4 regions of the Bacillus sp. NEAU-Y102 genome follow, and region 1 is predicted to be linked to each of the others. Evidence: riboswitches for the same ligand, from Rfam matches in the RefSeq annotation. Region 1 holds a riboswitch; each other region holds the start of a gene.
The links. A riboswitch is a leader RNA that binds a small molecule or an ion and turns the genes downstream of it on or off. The one in region 1 is predicted to bind thiamine pyrophosphate.
Positions count from the first base shown of each region.

Region 2: another riboswitch for thiamine pyrophosphate. It lies ahead of ACYFX0_RS22240 (MTH1187 family thiamine-binding protein); the one in region 1 lies ahead of tenA (thiaminase II).
Region 3: another riboswitch for thiamine pyrophosphate. It lies ahead of thiT (energy-coupled thiamine transporter ThiT); the one in region 1 lies ahead of tenA (thiaminase II).
Region 4: another riboswitch for thiamine pyrophosphate. It lies ahead of thiC (phosphomethylpyrimidine synthase ThiC); the one in region 1 lies ahead of tenA (thiaminase II).

Region 1 covers NZ_JBTWFK010000014.1:3,355-8,213, reverse strand. Annotated here, with positions in the region: gene ACYFX0_RS26840 (ABC transporter permease) at 1-259, opposite strand, end outside; gene ACYFX0_RS26835 (ABC transporter ATP-binding protein) at 259-1,008, opposite strand; gene tenA (thiaminase II) at 977-1,672, opposite strand; TPP riboswitch at 1,758-1,861, opposite strand; TPP riboswitch at 1,922-2,033, opposite strand; gene ACYFX0_RS26825 (SH3 domain-containing protein) at 2,303-3,457, shown strand; gene ACYFX0_RS26820 (hypothetical protein) at 3,463-3,801, shown strand; gene ACYFX0_RS26815 (DUF3965 domain-containing protein) at 4,042-4,859, opposite strand, start outside.
Region 2 covers NZ_JBTWFK010000009.1:114,443-119,301, reverse strand. Annotated here, with positions in the region: gene ACYFX0_RS22255 (ABC transporter ATP-binding protein) at 259-1,008, opposite strand; gene ACYFX0_RS22250 (ABC transporter substrate-binding protein) at 1,005-2,003, opposite strand; gene ACYFX0_RS22245 (ABC transporter permease) at 2,000-2,773, opposite strand; gene ACYFX0_RS22240 (MTH1187 family thiamine-binding protein) at 2,745-3,065, opposite strand; TPP riboswitch at 3,167-3,268, opposite strand; gene ACYFX0_RS22235 (non-ribosomal peptide synthetase family protein) at 3,321-4,859, opposite strand, start outside.
Region 3 covers NZ_JBTWFK010000015.1:69,977-74,835, reverse strand. Annotated here, with positions in the region: gene ACYFX0_RS28095 (lipoprotein BA_5634 family protein) at 1-304, shown strand, start outside; gene ACYFX0_RS28090 (FeoB-associated Cys-rich membrane protein) at 339-509, opposite strand; gene feoB (ferrous iron transport protein B) at 523-2,511, opposite strand; gene ACYFX0_RS28080 (FeoA family protein) at 2,508-2,735, opposite strand; TPP riboswitch at 2,937-3,038, shown strand; gene thiT (energy-coupled thiamine transporter ThiT) at 3,124-3,795, shown strand; gene ACYFX0_RS28070 (sensor histidine kinase) at 4,004-4,859, opposite strand, start outside.
Region 4 covers NZ_JBTWFK010000006.1:110,587-115,445, forward strand. Annotated here, with positions in the region: gene ACYFX0_RS16675 (arsenic transporter) at 1-297, shown strand, start outside; gene thiC (phosphomethylpyrimidine synthase ThiC) at 553-2,313, opposite strand; TPP riboswitch at 2,426-2,541, opposite strand; gene lldP (L-lactate permease) at 2,613-4,274, opposite strand; gene ACYFX0_RS16690 (DUF4870 domain-containing protein) at 4,572-4,859, shown strand, end outside.

The sequences.
Region 1 (4,859 bases):
TCCATGTACTCACATTCATTAACATCGCTAGCCCTACACCTAATACGATAGAGATAACAACACCTATTAAAACGACGTATAACGTTGCAGGTAAATGAACTGTAAATAATATGTCTTTTAGTTTCCATATCTTCATTACAATCGCAGAAGGTGACGGTAAAATGTACATCTCATCTACAATTCTTGCTCCTATTTCCCACACAGCTAGTAAAGTACTAAAAAGTGTAATAGCAGGAACTAATTCTTTCAATCGGTTCATCACACAAGTACCTGCCTTTGTAACATACTAAGAAGCTCATCTTTCAGCGCTAATACTTCCGGTTTATATAAATCTTTTCGTGTTCTGTTATGATCAAGCGGTACAGTCCGCTCAGTCAAAGTCGTTATCGGCTGCTGTTCCACTACTAAAACTCGGTTTGAAAGAAATAACGCTTCTTCAACATCATGAGTAATGAATAAAATTGTTTTTTCCCACTCTTGCCATTGTTCAAACAACCATTCTTGCAAAGAGGTCTTCGTTAAAGCATCCAATGCACTAAATGGTTCATCTAACAGCAATATTTCCCCGCCTGTTAATAAAGTTCGAATAAAAGATACACGTTGTCTCATACCACCAGATAAATCTTTCGGATATTTTTTCTCATACCCTTGCAAACCAAATTTATGTAACAGTTCCTTTGCCTTTACTTGTGCTTCTTTCTTCTGTACACCTTGGCACTCTAGCGGCAGGGCAGCATTCTCAATAATTGTTCTCCACGGCAAAAGCATATCTTTTTGCGGCATATATCCTACAGGATGGTGCTTTGTTTCTGTCAGTTCTATCTGTCCAGTACTTACCTTTTCTAGACCTGTAATAAGGCGAAATAAAGTACTTTTCCCACATCCACTCGGTCCGATAATACTGACAAACTCTTTCTCATGTATAGAAGCATTTAATTCATGGATGATTGGTTTCTCATCATAATGAAAAGAAACATTATGAAACTGTAGTATGTTCTTGCTCCTCAAATCCCCACATCTCCTTACGATAGGACATATCCCAGAATAAATATTCAAATCGACTGGAATATAAGAAAATCTCCTCTAATCTTTCTAGTTCTGTCTCAGACTTTCCAACTGCCATTTCATTTAATAAATCTATTAACCAAATACACAGATTACCGTATTCTTCCGAACTATATCCTTGAATCCACTCACCAAAAAACTCATGATCTCTTGCTCCAGGAATATCATTTAAACGCTTTCCAATTTCCCAATAGCTCCACATACATGGAAGAAGCGCTGCTATTAATTCCGCAAGTGTGCCATTTTGAGATACAGACATCATGTAATTTGTATAAGCTAAATTTTTAGCAGATGGTTTCGCAGACTCTATCTCCTCTATAGAAATTCCAAGTCTTTTTGCATATTGTTTATGGATTGTCATTTCGCCATTTAATATTCCATCAATTTGTTCAGCGAACTTTCCCATTACTTGTGGATTCGTTGCTTTTACAACACCAATCGCATATAACTTTGCATAATCTAGCAGATATAAATAGTCTTGAATAATATAATACTGGAATTTATCTTTTTCTAACGTGCCATCTCCCATACCCACTACAAACGGATGATTATGACTCATCTCCCAAACCGGTTGCACAGTTTCTAATAATCTATCGCAAAATTTCATTTCTCTATCCCCTTTCAATATATGTATCTAAATAAAAAACCACTTCTATATATAAGAAGTGGTTACAGCAAATAAAGTTATACATTTATTCGATGTTCCACTTCCCTTCGCTAGTATTACCTAGATCAGGTGTTGTAAGGGTTAAGGATTATTCCTCTCTCAGCAAATCAAGCACCCCTAGTGGTTTCAATATGAAATTTTTAAATAAAAAAGCCCCGTTTCTATACGCAAAGAAACGGGGACTCATTGTTAGTGTCCGAATTGCTTCCCTACGCTAGCATAATCTAGATCAGGTAATAAAAAGGATCAAAGGCTTACGGCCTACTCTCAGCTGGCAACACCAGCTCTCCTAGCAAACTATAAAATTATCACTGTCAGTATAACACCCTAATAAGACATCATCAACTTTTTTAATTTTCTTAATTATTAACAGAATATCAAAGTTATACAATACATACATTCTATTTTAGAAAATAAAACCCCAATTAATTGCATAAGAAGGAATCATTATCCTCAAAAAATTTATTTTTATATTGATTTCATATTACATTTATGTGAATACACCCACTATATTATATCTTTATACTATAATAAAATTACAACTATACAACTAGAGGAGGTCTCTATTCCATGAATATGAAAGCTACTGCTTTAACAGCAACTACTGTAGCGATTGCTTCTTTACTTCCTTCTATGGGTGAAACAAATGTACAAAAAGCAAACGCTGAACAATTATCTAATATTAAAACTGGGTATGTCAAAGTCGATCAAGTAGCATTACATACAGAAGATAACGTAAAAAGCACATCAATTGATACAATTCGCTTTAATACAAAAGTGAACATCCTTGAAACAACTAATGAGTGGTATAAAGTATCTGTTCATAATAAAGTAGGTTATGTACAAAAAGATGCTATTTTACTAAAAAACAAACTTCATTCTAATGATCAATACATCGTTAATGCTAATGCATTAAACTTTCGCTCTGAACCTAATTTAGAATCTTCCATTTTAGATGTATTACCAAATGGCAAGTTTATTACCGTTCAAGAAGATCAAGGCGAATGGTATAAAATATCGCATAATGGCCAAACAGGTTACGTACAAAAAGCATTCATCTCTAATGGTTCACAACCCTTAGTAAAAGGAATCACCGTTCAAAATAATACAAAATATACTGTTGCAACACCTAATCTAAATGTACGTAGCAACGCTAGTACAAGTAGCGCTCTACTCGGTTCATTACAAAACGGTACACAAGTACAAGTAGTAGAAACTGTAGGAACTTGGTATAAAATTCGTTTTGGCACAGGATACGGGTATGTAGCAAAACACTATGTAGTACAAAATCAACCACAAGCTAAAACAGATCAACCTTCATCAATTCCAGCTGCTTTCAAATTCCCTGCTCAAGGAAGAATTAGCTCAACCTTTGATATACGCTGGGAACAAATGCATTATGGTATAGATATTGCCGCTCCAGGAAACGTCTCTATCCAAGCTGCTGCTGCAGGTAAAGTTGTGAAATCTTATTATTCAGCTAGCTATGGCAATGTTGTTTTCATTGCGCATCAAATCAATGGGAAATTATATACAACTGTTTATGCTCATATGAAGGATCGCACTGTACAAGCTGGTGATCAAGTACAAACTGGACAATTAATAGGTCATATGGGAAACACAGGTCATTCATACGGGCAACATCTTCATTTTGAATTACATAATGGAGAATGGAATTTTGAAAAAACAAATGCAGTAAATCCACTGCCATATTTAGTTAGGTAAATTGTATGCCACGCAATATACCTCTTATAATTGAATACGTAGCCTTTTTAGGTTTAATCTGTTGTTTAATCATTTACAATACAAACATTGTATTTTTATCTATTATTATTGCTTTTGTTGCATTAGAAATTATGATGGAATCATTTCAAGTGCAACTAAAACAAAAAATTGCCCATATTTATAATGCTATTTTTCTTTTGAGTGCTCTCATAACAAATATAATTAGTAATGGCTTTTATTTATCTACTGTATTTCCAGTATTCTTTATGGCTGTTTTATTATTTGTAGCTAGATATATTAATGTCCCTTATAAACAAAAACAAGAACAAGAACACGAAGCTTAGAAAGAGGAGACACTGTGTACCAATCTTTCAAAGATACTCCAATAAAATACATGTTGAATTTGTATAAGAAAGCCAATACTTTTTTTGGTATACAAGGAAGTTATACTGCACAACTTCTCCTATATGGAATGTTGTTTCTTGTCTTAATCATTTTCTCCTTGTTTTACTAACAAAAAAGGATCTCACATAAACTGGAGATCCTTTTTAATTTATATTAATTTTTCATATCGAAAATATTGTTTATCCACAAGCATATTTTTCATAAATAAAGCTCAGATTATATTTTTTCTCTAAGCTCATTCGTTGTTCATCATCGCACCAATAGAAAAGAATATCATGAATCGTTGCATAACGCTTATTTTTAAGAAATAGCCTAAAGAATGATGGTAAACAATCATGTAATTGTATAAATATATAATTGCGTAGTGTTTCTTCTTTATATTCAATGCCCTTACAAATATACAGTAATTCTTCACAATAATATGCATGCTGTGGAACTTGTATCATTTCGAAAAATGGCACATAAGATAGTAGCTTTCCAATAAAATGACCATATCGATCCATTACTCCTATCGTCATATGCTCCATCATTTCTTTCATCACATATAAATAATCATCTACATGCGTTGTCTTTAATGGGTCTAAGCGATCGGAAATTTGAGATAATACAGCTCTTTGACATGCTAAAACTGCCTGACTAGGTCCATAATATGATAGGAAATCTGTACACTTACGATATTTCCGTAATAAATCATGTGTATACAAATCATATACAAAAGTATTACAATACATTGCTAAACTCATCATATCACTATTTAATTGCTCTTTTGATAATGATTTCGCTCTCTTGCACATATAAAAGAATGTAAATTCCAATACTTCTTTATGAGATAATAAATGTTTACAATCGGTTATACACTTCTCATTAAATTTAACTCTATCCCAAATTTCAATATCCCTATCTGTCAATTCACCTATACGATATTTAATAATTAAATAATTTAAAGCAACTGATTGCGTCAAAAGATCCCATGTTTCATATTCCAATGAAGTATGAA
Region 2 (4,859 bases), on a different contig from region 1:
GTTCTTTACCTGCTGTCTTCAATTTAGCTTAATCTTAAAAAATGGGCAGACTTCTCCCATATCAAGCTAAAACCATTTGAAGAACAGTTGATAAAGTCATTTTATCCTTTCACTCCTTTAACATTTGTTATATTAAGAGTATAAACTACTCTGTTATATTCTATTCTCTATTTTCCCTTTTGTTCCTTCTCCATCTTTTCATATTCTAAAAAAAGCCTCTTAACAGTAATTATACTAAAAACTGTTAAAAGGCTTTTTCTATTTTTTCATATAAGGAGCTAACACACTTAAAATCTCTTCTTTATCCTTTTTTAATTCGAGTGACGTTAACATATCCATCGTTCTCAGTCTAGGTAATTTCACTTGTACCTCGCCAACTATTGACGCTGGTCTTTGAGATAAAATAAATACGCGATCTGAAAGCAAGATTGCCTCATCTAAGTCATGTGTAACCATAACGATTGTTTGCTTCTCTTGATGCCAAGAGTTTAAAAGCCAGCTATGTACTTCCATTTTTGTAAATGCATCTAACTTTCCAAAAGGCTCATCAAGCAGCATAATTGGCTTTTCACACAAATATGTGCGCAGAAAACTAATTCTTTGACGCATACCACCAGACAATTCATCTGGATAATGGTCTGCATATTCATCTAGTTCGAACTGCTTTAATGCTTCCATTCCTTCTGTCAGCCTTTGTTTTTTCGGCTTTCCTTCAATTTCTAACGGAAGAACGATATTTTGCAAAGCTGATCGCCACGGTAGTAATAAATCTTGTTGTGGCATATAACTAACAACATCTTGCTCTTGTACTTGCTTATCTTTATACGTTACGTTCCCGCTTGTTGGTTTTTCAACATTTGCAATCATGTTTAATAATGTGCTTTTCCCGCAACCACTCGGTCCTACAAAGGAAACAAACTCTCCCTCTTGTATAGAGGCACTAATATTCTCTAATACATTCTTTCCGTCGAAAGATTTCACTATATTTTTTATTTGTAATCCGCTCATTTTTCACTTGGAAGGAATTCATTTGTAAAAGCATCTTTTACATCGATTTTCTTTTTAATAACTTTGTTGTCATATAAGAAATTCATGTAATTCGTCCAAATTTCTTCCTTCTGTACTCCCCATGCTTTCGCATCATCTTGATACTTCGTACTTAACCATTTCTGGCTTTCTTGAACTAAATCTTTATTTACATCTGGAACAGCTTTAATTAGAATATCAGCAGCTTCTTTCGGTTCCTTAATTGCAAAATTATAACCTTCTGTTGTTGCACTCATAAACTTTTTCACAAAGTCTTTATCTTGCTTCGTATGTTTTTCACTCGTAATAATAACAGGACTATAGAAATCAAGCGCTGGGTCTAAGTCTTTCACCATAATCGTATTTAACTCTTTTCCTTGGCGCTTCGCTTCAATTCCATCCCATCCGTAATAAATCCATTCAAAGTCTGCATCACGGCCGATTGATTTAAAGAAATCGGTTTGTCCTAAGATGATTTTTTCAACTTTATTAAAATCAGCTTGATGCTTATCCATAATCGTCTTTAATGTCGCTTCTTCTGCTGGTCCTCCCCAGCCGCCGTAACGTTTACCTTCAAAATCTTTCGGTGACGTCATATTATCTTTCTTAAGTGATGCAAATGCTGAAGTGTTATGCTGAATAATCGCTCCGACAGATACAACAGGAATCCCTTCCACACGAGCCAACGTTACATTTTCTTGTGCGCTTATTGCGAAGTCAGCTTTTCCTGATGCTATCATTTGCTCTGCTGTTACATTGTCACCCGGTTGAATAATTTCTACATCTAATCCTTGCTTTTTGTAATAATCTTTCGTTTGTGCTACATATAAGCCAGTATGATTCGTATTTGGAAACCAATCTAATACTACTTTTACTTTTTGATCTTTACTTTTACTTTCTTCTTTCTTCGCCGGATTACATCCAGCCACACCTACCGCTACTAAGGCAGCTAACATAACTTTCAAACCTTTTTTCATTTTCTGCCGTCCTTTCTATATATCCATGGTGCTGTTATTCTTGCCATAAACTCTACGATAAAATACAGGCACAATGTCACCATAACGATGATTGCTGCAACACCAAATACTCGGGCAGTCAAAAATGATTTTGTAGCCCTCGTAAGCATAACGCCTAATCCTTCACTTGCACCGAGCCATTCTCCGATAATTGCCCCCATTACGCTATATGTAACTGCAATTTTTAAGCCTGAGAAAAAGTATGGAAGCACTGCTGGAAATTTTACTTTCTGGTAAACTTGCCATTTCGTCGCCTTCATTGTTTGTAACAGCTTCAACATGTTTTTATCTACTGTTTGAAAACCTTCTAAAATACTAAGCGCAATTGGGAAGAAACAAACGAGTATTACGACCATTACTTTCGGCAACATCCCATATCCAAACCAAATAATAAATAGTGGTGCAAGTACAACAATTGGAATTGTTTGCGAAATAACGAGCAATGGATTTATTAAAATACGAAATAACGGTATAACGTCCATAATAATTGCGATGCTCGTCCCCAATAAAATTGCAAAGAATAGTCCAATTATAACTTCCTGCAGTGTTTGCATCGTATTTGGTAATAGTAAATCTTTCATCCCAATTAATTCTTGAACAATGGCAGAAGGCTTTGGTAAAATCCACGGTTCGATTTTAAATAATGAAACAGATCCTTCCCATATCGCAATGAGAAGGATAAGCCAAATAGTTGTAATAAGTTTAGATTGCTTCTGGTTTTGCATATTCATCACGGTACTTCCAAACCTTTTCATCTATCGTTACACCAGTGCTTGGACGATAATGGATTTTAATAGAAGTAATCACTTCTTCTGCTCCAGCATCGACGCAAGCTTGTTGTGCACGTTTAACGACATCAAGAAGTACATCTAATTCTCCTTCCAAAGTTGTTTCCATTGCCCCTACTTCATAACGAACTCCCGATTGTTGCACAACTTCAATTGCTTTATCGACAACAGAATATACATCTTTCGTTTTCGCTTGTGGTACTACTGAAAATGACATTGTAACTTGTTGTGACATAATAAAATCCCCCTTATAAAATTAAATTTCAAAAATAAGAAAAGGCTTTCCTACTGCGTAGGAAAGCCTTGTATGCAAGTTATTATAGAATAACATATGCTACATCACTTTAAGTAACTCCCTACGCTGGCATTATCCAGATCAGGTTGAGGGTCGATGTTTACTTACATCCTCTCAGCCAATTGGCTCCCCGGTCCTTAATTCGTTTTCATTGTAGCATGATTTATTTTATTGAACAAACAAAAGCATGCATAATCATTTCATTATTTTTGGAAAATAACCAACTTTTTCACCATGAGCTAATAACTGCTGTATAAATTCTTTATTAATTGCTGGTACTTTCAATTCTTTTTTCTTAATCCATTCATTCGTTCTACGCGTACCCATTACAATTTCAGATTGCTGCGCTCCATCTCCTGCAACTTGAGAAGCAATTAACTCTGCTATTACTTCATTTCCCTTTGCTAATTCAAGTCCGGCATTTTCATATTCTGAAAGTGTAACCAGTTCAAGATTGTATCCACACTCTCCAATTAGCTGTATAAATTGTTCAAACTCAATTTGATGTGGATGACAGATGTGCAATGTTTCTCCATCTATTTGTGAATCTTGTACATACGTTACAATTGATTTACTAGCAAAATCAATTGGTGTGAAATCAACTTTCCACTTCACATTTGGTGCTTTTCCAATTAATAGCATTGTTTTAATAAGACGATAAAATGCGTTTCCTTCAATATTTTGTTGGAACGAACCTGTTTCTGAATGACATGCTAAATTACCTGCACGATAAATATTTCCACGCAAACCATTTTTCATTGCTTCACGAACAATGTTTTCCGCTTGTAGTTTACTATTTGAATATACATTCTCTAAGTCTACACTGTAATTAAAATCACCAGTTTTCATGTATGTATCCCATTGATCTACTGCTAATTCTAACGGGATACCAATCGTAGAAATAAAATGGAATGTAGCATCTTTTTCCACTAATGCTAGCATACGGCTAGTTCCTTGGACATTTATATTTTCAAATTGTTTTACATCTCCAAAATGTCTTACATCTGCACCGCAATGAATTATCGTATCCATCTTAGAACTGATGAACATAAATTCTTCTTCGCTCATCCCAAGATACTCTTCTCCCAGATCACCAGCTACGGCCTGTATACGCTGTAACCATTCTTCACATATATCATTAAAGTAAGCTGTTAATGTATCTATAATTCTTTGCTGCACATCTTTGGTTGGTCTTACTAAACAATAAATAGTAGCAGATGTATCTCTCAGCAATTCATATAATATGTGTGATCCTAAATAACCAGTAGCTCCTGTTAAAAAGACATTTGAAATCTGGGTTTCTTCCAAAACGTTTGCATACGTAATAGTATCCGGTTCGTGAATCACTTTATATTCACGAAATACTTCTTCTTTCTCTACTTTTACTTCTCGCTCAATTCGAGCTAATCCATATATCGTTCTTTCTTTAAAGAAATCTTGAATTGTTAAATGTGAGAAATCTTCTTTTAACAATGTTAAGACTCGTAATACTTTCAATGAATGTCCACCAATTGTAAAGAAATCATCATGCACTCCAACTTTTGAAATTCCTAATACTTCCGCCCAAGCGTTCGCTATTTGTTTTTCTGCTTTATTAGAAGGTGCAACATATTCTTGTAGACGAACCGGTTCATACTTTTCTTCTAACTGAGCTAACTTCTTAACATCAATCTTTTTATTAGGTGTAAGTGGTAATTCATTAATATAAATTAGTTTAGATGGCACCATATAATC
Region 3 (4,859 bases), on a different contig from region 1:
AGACAACACGAAACCACTTGATAAATTACCAGCTGTAACAACAGAACAAGGTTTATTATTTGCAAAAGAAAAAGTAGAAAATGCTACACTTGATGGGGCAAAATTAAAATATGAAGGCAACACAATTATCGGAAGTGGCCGTGCATATACAGATATGTATGCGATTGTCGATGACGCAACTTACAACAGTGTAAAAGGTGATGAAAAATCTGTAGGTGTATTAAAATTTGATAAAGACCCAAGTAAAGAGTTCCCTGGTTACAAAGGCGTCGAAGCTTCTCAACTTGTAAAAATTAAAAAGTAAAACAAAAAAGCTTTGCAATTCGCAAAGCTTTTTTCTATTTATTATGAGCAATTTGTTCCATATCCGGATTACAAGTTTTCGACTGACATGACTTATTTAAAGAACATGCTGCGCATTTTCCTTTTTTACTTCTCTTTACAAAATTAACTAACGTGTATGCTGCATAACCAAAAATGATAGCTCCAATTATAATATTGACCATCATTATACATCTCCTTTTAGAATCCTAGTAAAGATCCAACTTGGTATATAATAAGCGTTAATACATAAGCAACAACGAGTGGATAAACGACTGAGAAAATCGTCCATTTCGCTGATCCTGTTTCACGTTTAATAACAGCCACCGTCGCTAAACATGGAACATATAATAAAATAAAGAACATAAATGCATAAGCTGATAATGCTGTATAATGTGCTCCCATTACGTTTCCAAGCACATCTTCTTTAACTGCATAAATAATTGCCATTGTAGAAACGACAACTTCTTTTGCTAAAAATCCTGTTAAAAGGGATGCTGCAGCTTGCCACGTTCCGAAGCCGAGCGGTGCAAATAGCGGTGCGATAAACCCACCAATCATCGCTAAGTAACTGTCTCCCATATCAACACCAAATCCTGATGGACCTGCATAGTTTAATAACCAAATGACAACAGAACCACCAAAGATGAATGTACCTGCTTTACGAACAAATCCTTTCCCTTTCTCCCACGTGCTTAGCCATAACGTTTTCGCTTGTGGCACGCGGTAAGGAGGTAGTTCAATTACGAAAATAGACTTTTCCGCTTTTAAAATTGTAAGAGACATAATTTTTGTAACTAGTAATGCAAGAACAATACCTGCAACATATAAAGAAAATACAACAGTTGCCTGACTATGAGGGAAGAATACGCCCGCAAATAATGCGTATACAGGCAAACGTGCCGAACAAGACATAAATGGTGTTACAAGAACTGTAAGTAAACGTTCTTTTTCTTGTTCAATCGTTCTCGCTGCCATAATACCTGGAACGTTACATCCAAAACCGATAATCATCGGAATAAACGCTTTTCCGTTTAAACCGAAGAACTCCATAATTCGATCCATAACAACTGCAATTCGCGCCATATATCCTGAGTCTTCTAATAATGAAATGAAAAAGAATAGTGCAAAGATTTGTGGTACGAATACTAATACAGCACCAACACCGGCAATAATACCTTCTGTAACGAGCGCTTGAATAAAATGAGAAGCTCCAATACTTGTAAGTCCAACCGTCACCCAATCCGTAAGCTGGCCACCAAAAAACTCATCTAACATATCCGATAAAGGTGTCCCAATCCACGTAAACGTAACCTGAAAAATAAAAAACATAACTGCTAAAAAGATTGGAAGTCCTAAAATTTTATGCGTAATTAGTCTATCAATTTTTTCCGAAAAAGGAATTTCCCCTTCTTTCTCATGCTTCATAACATTTGTTTTTAACTTTTCAATATACGCTTCACGAGTTTTGTAAATGTGCTCTTCCAACGTACAATCAAGTTTTCCCTCTAGGCGAGATCGAATGGCTACAAGTTCCTTATAAATTGGTAATGCTTTTATTTCTTTTTCTACTACTTCGTTATTGCTTAAAAATTGAAGTGCTAACCATCTCGGATGCTCGTAATTTGCTTTCTCTAAAAGAGAAATTACCTCTTCAATTCCTTCATCCATTTGTACACCATATGAAATAATGAATGGTTTTTTCTCGTTTTTGTCATTTTCTTTAAGGGTCGCAAGTAGTTCTTCACAACCTTTTCCACTTCTTGCAACGACAGGAACGACTGTTACGCCTAATAATTCGGATAAACGTTTTACATCGATCACAATTCCTCTTTGCTTCGCCACATCAACCATATTTAGACCAATTGAAACTGGCTTGCCAAGTTCGAGCAACTGCAACGTTAAATGCATATTTCGTTCAAACTGCGAAGAATCCACAATATTTAACATATGCTGAAATTCTTCTGTTAATAGAAAGTTTGTTACAACACCTTCATCACGTGAAACTGGATTTAAATCATAAACACCTGGTAAATCAATTAATGTTCCTTGTCTATCTTTTAATTTACCAACCTTTTTTTCTACTGTTACACCGCTCCAGTTTCCTACGTATTCATAAGAACCAGTAAGTGCATTAAATAATGATGTCTTTCCTGTATTTGGATTCCCTAGCAAAGCAACCTTATTCACGCTAATTCCACCTTTATCATTTTCGCGTCACAATGACGAATACTAATTAACTGTCCACGACACTCCAATGTACAAGGACCTTTGAACATCGCCTTTTGCTTCATACGAAGTTCGCTTCCTTCAGAAAGACCGAAAGCAGCCAATCTTCTCTTTAGTAAATAATCTAAAGACTGAACACTTTTCACTAGCACTTTCTCACCGATTTTAATATCTACTAAGCTCATAACCTTCCCCCTCCGAAGAGAATGATAATTATTTTCAGAAGAATTATAGCACACTCTATTTCTCTTGTACTATACCCTTTTGCTTCATATTTATTAACATTTCGCTACAATTCTATTTCAATAATTGTCATAACAGATTCGTTTGCCATTCTCATCCATTTCGCTTACAATAAACAATAAACAATAACAAATAAAGAATCTCGTTATCACTGGGGGAGCCATGCCGCTGAGAGGGAACACTTCGTTCCGACCCTTCGAACCTGTTAGTTAATGCTAACGCAGGGATTGTGCAAACGTCCGAAATACATACCTCTTTTCATTTACGTATTTCGTATCCTCCTATGATATCTATTCTTTTTTGTACAACTTGGATTTAGGGGGAGACAACATGCGTAACACCAATTTACAAGCGATGATTGAATCTGCTATTCTTGCAGCCTTCGCCATGGTCATCGACATTTTACCACTTTCAATAAAAATATCAGCTACAGGCGGTTCTATATCTTTTGCAATGATTCCTATTTTTATTATCGCTTATCGCTGGGGTTTCAAAATGGCTTTCTTAGGAGGCTTAATTTGGGGATTATTACAAATTGTCGTAGGCGATGCCATTATCGTAACACCAATTCAAGTATTAATTGAATACTTCATTGCTTTCGCATTCATTGGGTTTGCTGGTTTATTCTATCGTCCAATTCAAAAGGCGCTTTTAACATCCAATGAAAATAACGAAGAACAATCAAACTTAGGTAGCCGTAAAGACAAACCTTCATCAAAACCAAACCAAGGGAAGAAAGTAATTGGATATATTATCGTCGCTACTTTTATCGGTAGTCTAGCTCGTTACTTCTGTCACTTTATCGCTGGTATCATTTTCTGGGGACAATATGCACCAAAAGGACAATCAGCAGCTCTATATTCTTTAATATTTAACGGTAGTACAATGATTGGTTCCTATATTCTATGTACCGTTTTACTTATATTTTTATTTATCACTTCACCACGTTTATTCAAAAGCATCAGTGCTTATCAAATGAATACACAAAAAAAGGGCGCTTAATGAGCGCTCTTTTTTCATATCGTAATATCAATTAAAAATACAATAAATGCACAAAAGAAAATAAATACCATTATACTTAGCCAATTGCTATGCACGGTTCATCGACTCCTTACATAACCTCGTTTTCTAACCAGATTATATCGTTTAAAAATAAAGATTAGGTAAAGATAGTATGAAAATAAATTAAAAAAAGCGTAGCATGCATTATCTACGCTTTTTTCGGTAAGTAAAAGTAAAATAATACACCATCTCCTGTATTCTTTACTCCATATTCAGCATCGTGTAATTCTAAAATATTTTTAGAAATAGCAAGCCCAAGTCCCGTCCCACCTTGTGAACGCTGCCGAGCTGCATCCACGCGATAAAAGCGATCCCAAATTTTATCTAATTGTTCTTCTTCAATGTGAGTACCTTTATTTTCAATGCACACTTTTATACGATCTTTATCATCTATTGTCGAAATAATAATATCCTCTTTATTTGGTGTATAACGTATTGCATTCGTAATGAAGTTCACAATGACTTGTTCAATTCGGCCTTGATTTGCAATCACTTCAAATGAACGTATATTTTTATGAACATGAAGTTCTTTTTTCTCTATTTCCACAGATAGATGTTCACATATATCTTCAATTACTGTATCAATATAAAACGAAGACTTTTTCATTTTATATGTACCAGATTCAAATTTAGCTAACTCAAGCATATCCAAAATTAAAGTATCCATTTTGTCTACTTCTCTCTCCATCGCCTGAAAATAATACTCTTTTTTATGCTCAGCTACCCCGTCTTTTAAAATGGAAATACAACTTTTCATAATACTCAGCGGTGTTTTCAATTCATGCGAAACACCAGAAATGAATTCTTTCCGTGTATTTTCTAACTTTCTTTCCTTTTCAATATCTTGTTCAAGCTGTCCGATATGAGAATTTAATTTGTTAGAAAGTATATTAATATTTTTCGATAAATCACCAATTTCATCTTTTGAAGTAATCGGTATTTTTTCTGTAAAATCTAAATGCGCTATTTTCTTCGTCGTATCATTTATTTTTAATAACGGTTTG
Region 4 (4,859 bases), on a different contig from region 1:
GTCTTCAATAACCATCCTGCCCTTATGATTGGTACGATCACATTAACAGAAATGGGACTAGATCCAGTCACATTAAAAACAATCTATCTCGCAAACATCATTGGTAGTGACATCGGTTCACTATTACTACCAATTGGTACGCTAGCTTCACTCATTTGGATGTATATTCTGAAACAAAACAAAATTAAAGTAAAATGGAAAGACTATTTAAGTGTATCCCTTATCGTTATCCCGCTCACAACAGTCGTCACACTATTCCTCTTATTCTACTGGGTACACCTCTTCTTTGCCTTATAAAGTGAAACTTTAATCAGTGGGGGTTTTGTTCATCCCCCACTGATTATTAGCCCTAACCAATCGGGCTTTTACGGGCAGCCCGACCCCGACCTAACTTCTTTGCTTCCGCTGAATTTTGAGGTGGGGGTCTTACTGCCCACAAATAGCGGGATAAACAACAGAATCCCCATTTGCTACCGTCTTAGCAAATGGGGATTCTTCTATAATAAAGTTAGGTACTACAGTGTGATCAATCAAGTAAAGAGGTGTAACGTGTTATTGATATAAATGACTACCAGCTTCTTTAAATTCTTCTGCTTTCTCTTTCATTCCTTTTTCAATTACTTCTGTCGTTTCTAAATCATTTTCTTTTGCATATTCACGAATATCATGTGAAATTCTCATACTACAAAACTTCGGTCCACACATTGAACAGAAGTGAGCTGTCTTTGCCCCTTCTGCAGGCAACGTTTCATCGTGATATTCCATCGCACGTTCAGGATCTAAAGATAGATTAAATTGATCGCGCCAACGGAATTCGAAGCGTGCTTTTGAAAGTGCATCATCACGCTGATGAGCCGTTTTATGTCCTTTCGCAAGATCAGCCGCATGCGCTGCAATTTTGTACGTAATAACACCCGTGCGTACATCATCTTTATTCGGTAAACCTAAATGTTCTTTCGGCGTTACATAACAAAGCATCGCCGTTCCAAACCAACCGATCATCGCAGCTCCAATCGCCGATGTAATATGGTCATAACCTGGTGCAATATCTGTCGTTAGTGGCCCAAGTGTGTAAAACGGCGCGCCCTGACAAATATCAAGCTCTTTCTCCATATTTTCTTTAATTAAGTGCATCGGTACGTGTCCAGGTCCTTCGATCATAACTTGCACATCATGTTTCCAAGCAATTTTGGTTAATTCACCAAGTGTTTCAAGCTCAGAAAACTGTGCTTCATCATTTGCATCTGCAATAGACCCTGGACGTAATCCATCTCCAAGAGAGAACGAAACATCGTACTGTTTCATAATTTCACAAATCTCTTCAAAATGAGTATATAGGAAGTTTTCTTTATGATGGAATAAACACCACTGCGCCATAATCGAACCACCGCGTGAAACGATACCTGTCGTACGCTTTGCCGTGATTGGAATGTAACGAAGCAATACACCAGCGTGAATCGTAAAGTAATCAACGCCTTGCTCCGCCTGCTCAATTAACGTATCACGATATACTTCCCACGTTAAATCTTCTGCAATTCCGTTTACTTTTTCCAGCGCTTGATAGATCGGTACAGTTCCAACTGGTACAGGCGCGTTACGAATAATCCACTCACGCGTCGTATGAATATTTTTACCTGTAGATAAATCCATAATCGTATCTGCACCCCAGCGAGTAGCCCACGTCATCTTCTCTACTTCTTCTGCAATAGAAGAAGATACAGCAGAGTTTCCGATATTTGCATTGACCTTCACATGGAAGTTACGCCCGATAATCATCGGTTCAGCTTCTGGATGATTAATATTCGCTGGTAAAATAGCACGGCCTTCTGCGATTTCCTTACGAACAAACTCCGGCTCTACCCCTTCACGAATCGCAACGTATTCCATCTCAGACGTAATAATGCCATTACGCGCATAGTGCATTTGCGTAACATTTGCACCTTGCTTTGCTCTAAGCGGCTTACGATCCATTTGCGGGAAAACAGGTGTATGTTTCGAAGCCACTTTCACACCGTCATCCTCTGGTTTTACTTCACGCCCTTCGTATGCTTCTACATCACCACGCCCCATAATCCAGGAGTGGCGCGGCGTTGGAATGCCTTTTTCCAGCTCGACCTTATACGCAGGATCTGTATAAGGACCGCTCGTATCATACACACGGATTGGTGGATTTGGGACGCCATTCGTTTCGCTTTGTTCAATCTCACGCATCGGCACTTTCATACCTTCTCGTGGTCCATCCACATATACTTTCTTACTCCCTGGTAAACTCGATTTCAATTCAATTTGCTCAGCTGAAACAGATTGTTTCATAAATTTTGTTGCCCCCCTGTTCGTGACAAGGACAAGATATGGCCAGCGCATGCCAAAATAAAAAGAGCCAGGTCCATAAAAAAATAAGGACCTGGCTCATAAAGACATCATTATGTAAAGCCGTTAACTTCCCTACGCTGGTACGAGCCAGATCAGGTCCAAAGGGTTAAGAAGTTCACGCGCTTCTCTCTCAGCCTACGCATACGTTAGGCACCCCTAGTTTATCACTGATTTAATTTTCAATACTTTCCCATCATACACTATAATCTGAAAAATTCAAAGTTTATTTCTTTTGTTTTTTATGGAATCATCCACGTTAAATAATATGCTTGAACATACGTCATAATACCAACAATAATTACGAAGAATAAACTATGCTTCACTGTAAAACGGAACAAATCCGATTCTTTTCCAGCAAGACCAACTGCTGCACAAGCGATGGCAATCGACTGCGGGGAAATCATTTTACCTGTTACACCGCCTGTTGTATTTGCTGCAACGAGAAGCACTTCAGATACGCCGACTTGCTGCGCTGTAATGGCTTGTAAATTCGAGAACAGTGCATTCGCAGACGTATCAGACCCTGTTAGGAATACGCCAATCCAGCCTAAGAATGGTGAGAAGAACGGGAATAGTCCGCCTGTTCCAGCTAATGCTAACGCTAACGTAGAAGATAGGCCAGAATAGTTTGCGATAAATGCAAACCCTAGTACAAATCCGATAGATAGAATTGGCATTTTTAATTCGTTTAACGTTTCTTTAAATGTCACTACTGCATCTTTTACATTCATTTTCAAAATAAACATGGAAATGATACAAGCAATTAAAATCGCTGTTCCAGTTGCCGATAATACATCAAACTTTAGAATTGCCTCGTAAGGCGTTGGTTTATTTACAATTGGCTCTGCTTTCATTACTAGATTATGCAGACCTGGAATTTCAAACTTAAATACAAGACTTTCTAAAGCCCCTCCTGGAGCAAATAATGCCTTAAAGAAATTTTGGCTCCAAATGACTACCATAACCGTTAATACGATAAATGGGGACCATGCCTTCACTACTTTTCCAAACGTTAATTTCGGCATCGATGCTGCTGTCGTTGTTGCTGCTACCTCATTATTTGCTTGCCCGGATTGATAAATTTCTTTCGGCTGCCAAACTTTTAAGAACAGTGCTAAACTCACTAAACTTACAAGTGCTGACGTAATATCCGGAAGTTCCGGTCCTAAGAACGTCGCTGTAATGAACTGCGTAATCGCAAATGAACTACCTGCTACAAGTAACGCAGGCCACGTTTGTCTTACCCCTTTAAATCCATCCATTAAAAATACGATAAAGAATGGAACAAATAATGATAGGAACGGTAATTGATGCCCAGCCATTTGTCCAATTTTATGTGGATCAATACCTGTTACTTGTCCAGCAACTGTAATCGGAATTCCCATCGCTCCAAACGCCACTGGTGCAGTATTTGCAATTAAACAAAGACCTGCTGCGTATAAAGGATTTAACCCAAGACCAGCAAGAAGCGCTGCTGTAATCGCTACTGGCGCTCCAAACCCTGCCGCTCCTTCTAAAAATGCTCCGAATGAAAATCCAATTAAAATAACGAGTAAACGATGATCGTTCGTAATCGATAATACCGATGCACGAATCACATCGAATTGACCTGTTTTTACAGAAATTTTATATAAAAATACCGACATAATGATAATCCAAGCAATTGGCCATAACCCGTACAAAAAACCGTACCCGGTTGCTGCCATTGCCATCGTGAACGGCATTTTATAAGCGAATAATGCTACTAAAACTGTAAGTACAACTGTAATAAATCCTGCCACATACCCCTTCATGCGAAAAACCGCTAAAGCTAAGAAAAAAAAGATAATCGGAATAAGTGCTACTGCTGCTGAAATCCAAATATTACCGAACGGATCATAAACTTGTGTCCATGTGTTCATTGTCCTCTCCCCCTAAAGAATCCCCTATTAAATAAATACAATCTTATCAATAGGCTATCAGGTCATCATACCTTTAAGCCTAAAAATAAAAAACGTTTAAGAAAACGTTTTCAACAACTTCCATTTATACTGTACCATAACAATTTCCATTAAAAAAGATTTTTTTGAAAATTTTATCATTTAACAAAAAAATCTTACAAAATCGTCATGTTCTTGTAATGTTCATCGATAGAAAGCTTACCTAAATTATTGCATAATAATAGTATAACAACAGACATTATTCATGAGGTGATATATATGAACGGAAATAAAATATTAGCTGCGTTATCATACTTTAGTGTACTATTTGCCCCTATCTTATTCCCTATTATCGTTTGGATTGTAGGGGACGCTGAAACAAAGCCACACGCAAAACGTGCTCTATGGACACACATCATTCCAAGTATCGCTACATTTATCGGCTTAACCATTTTAGGAATTATGGGCATAGGATCTGACCAACCAGATGTAACACTTGGAATTGGAGCAATGATTGTCTTAGCTATTTGCGGAATCATCAGCTTATACTACTTCATCTGGAACATT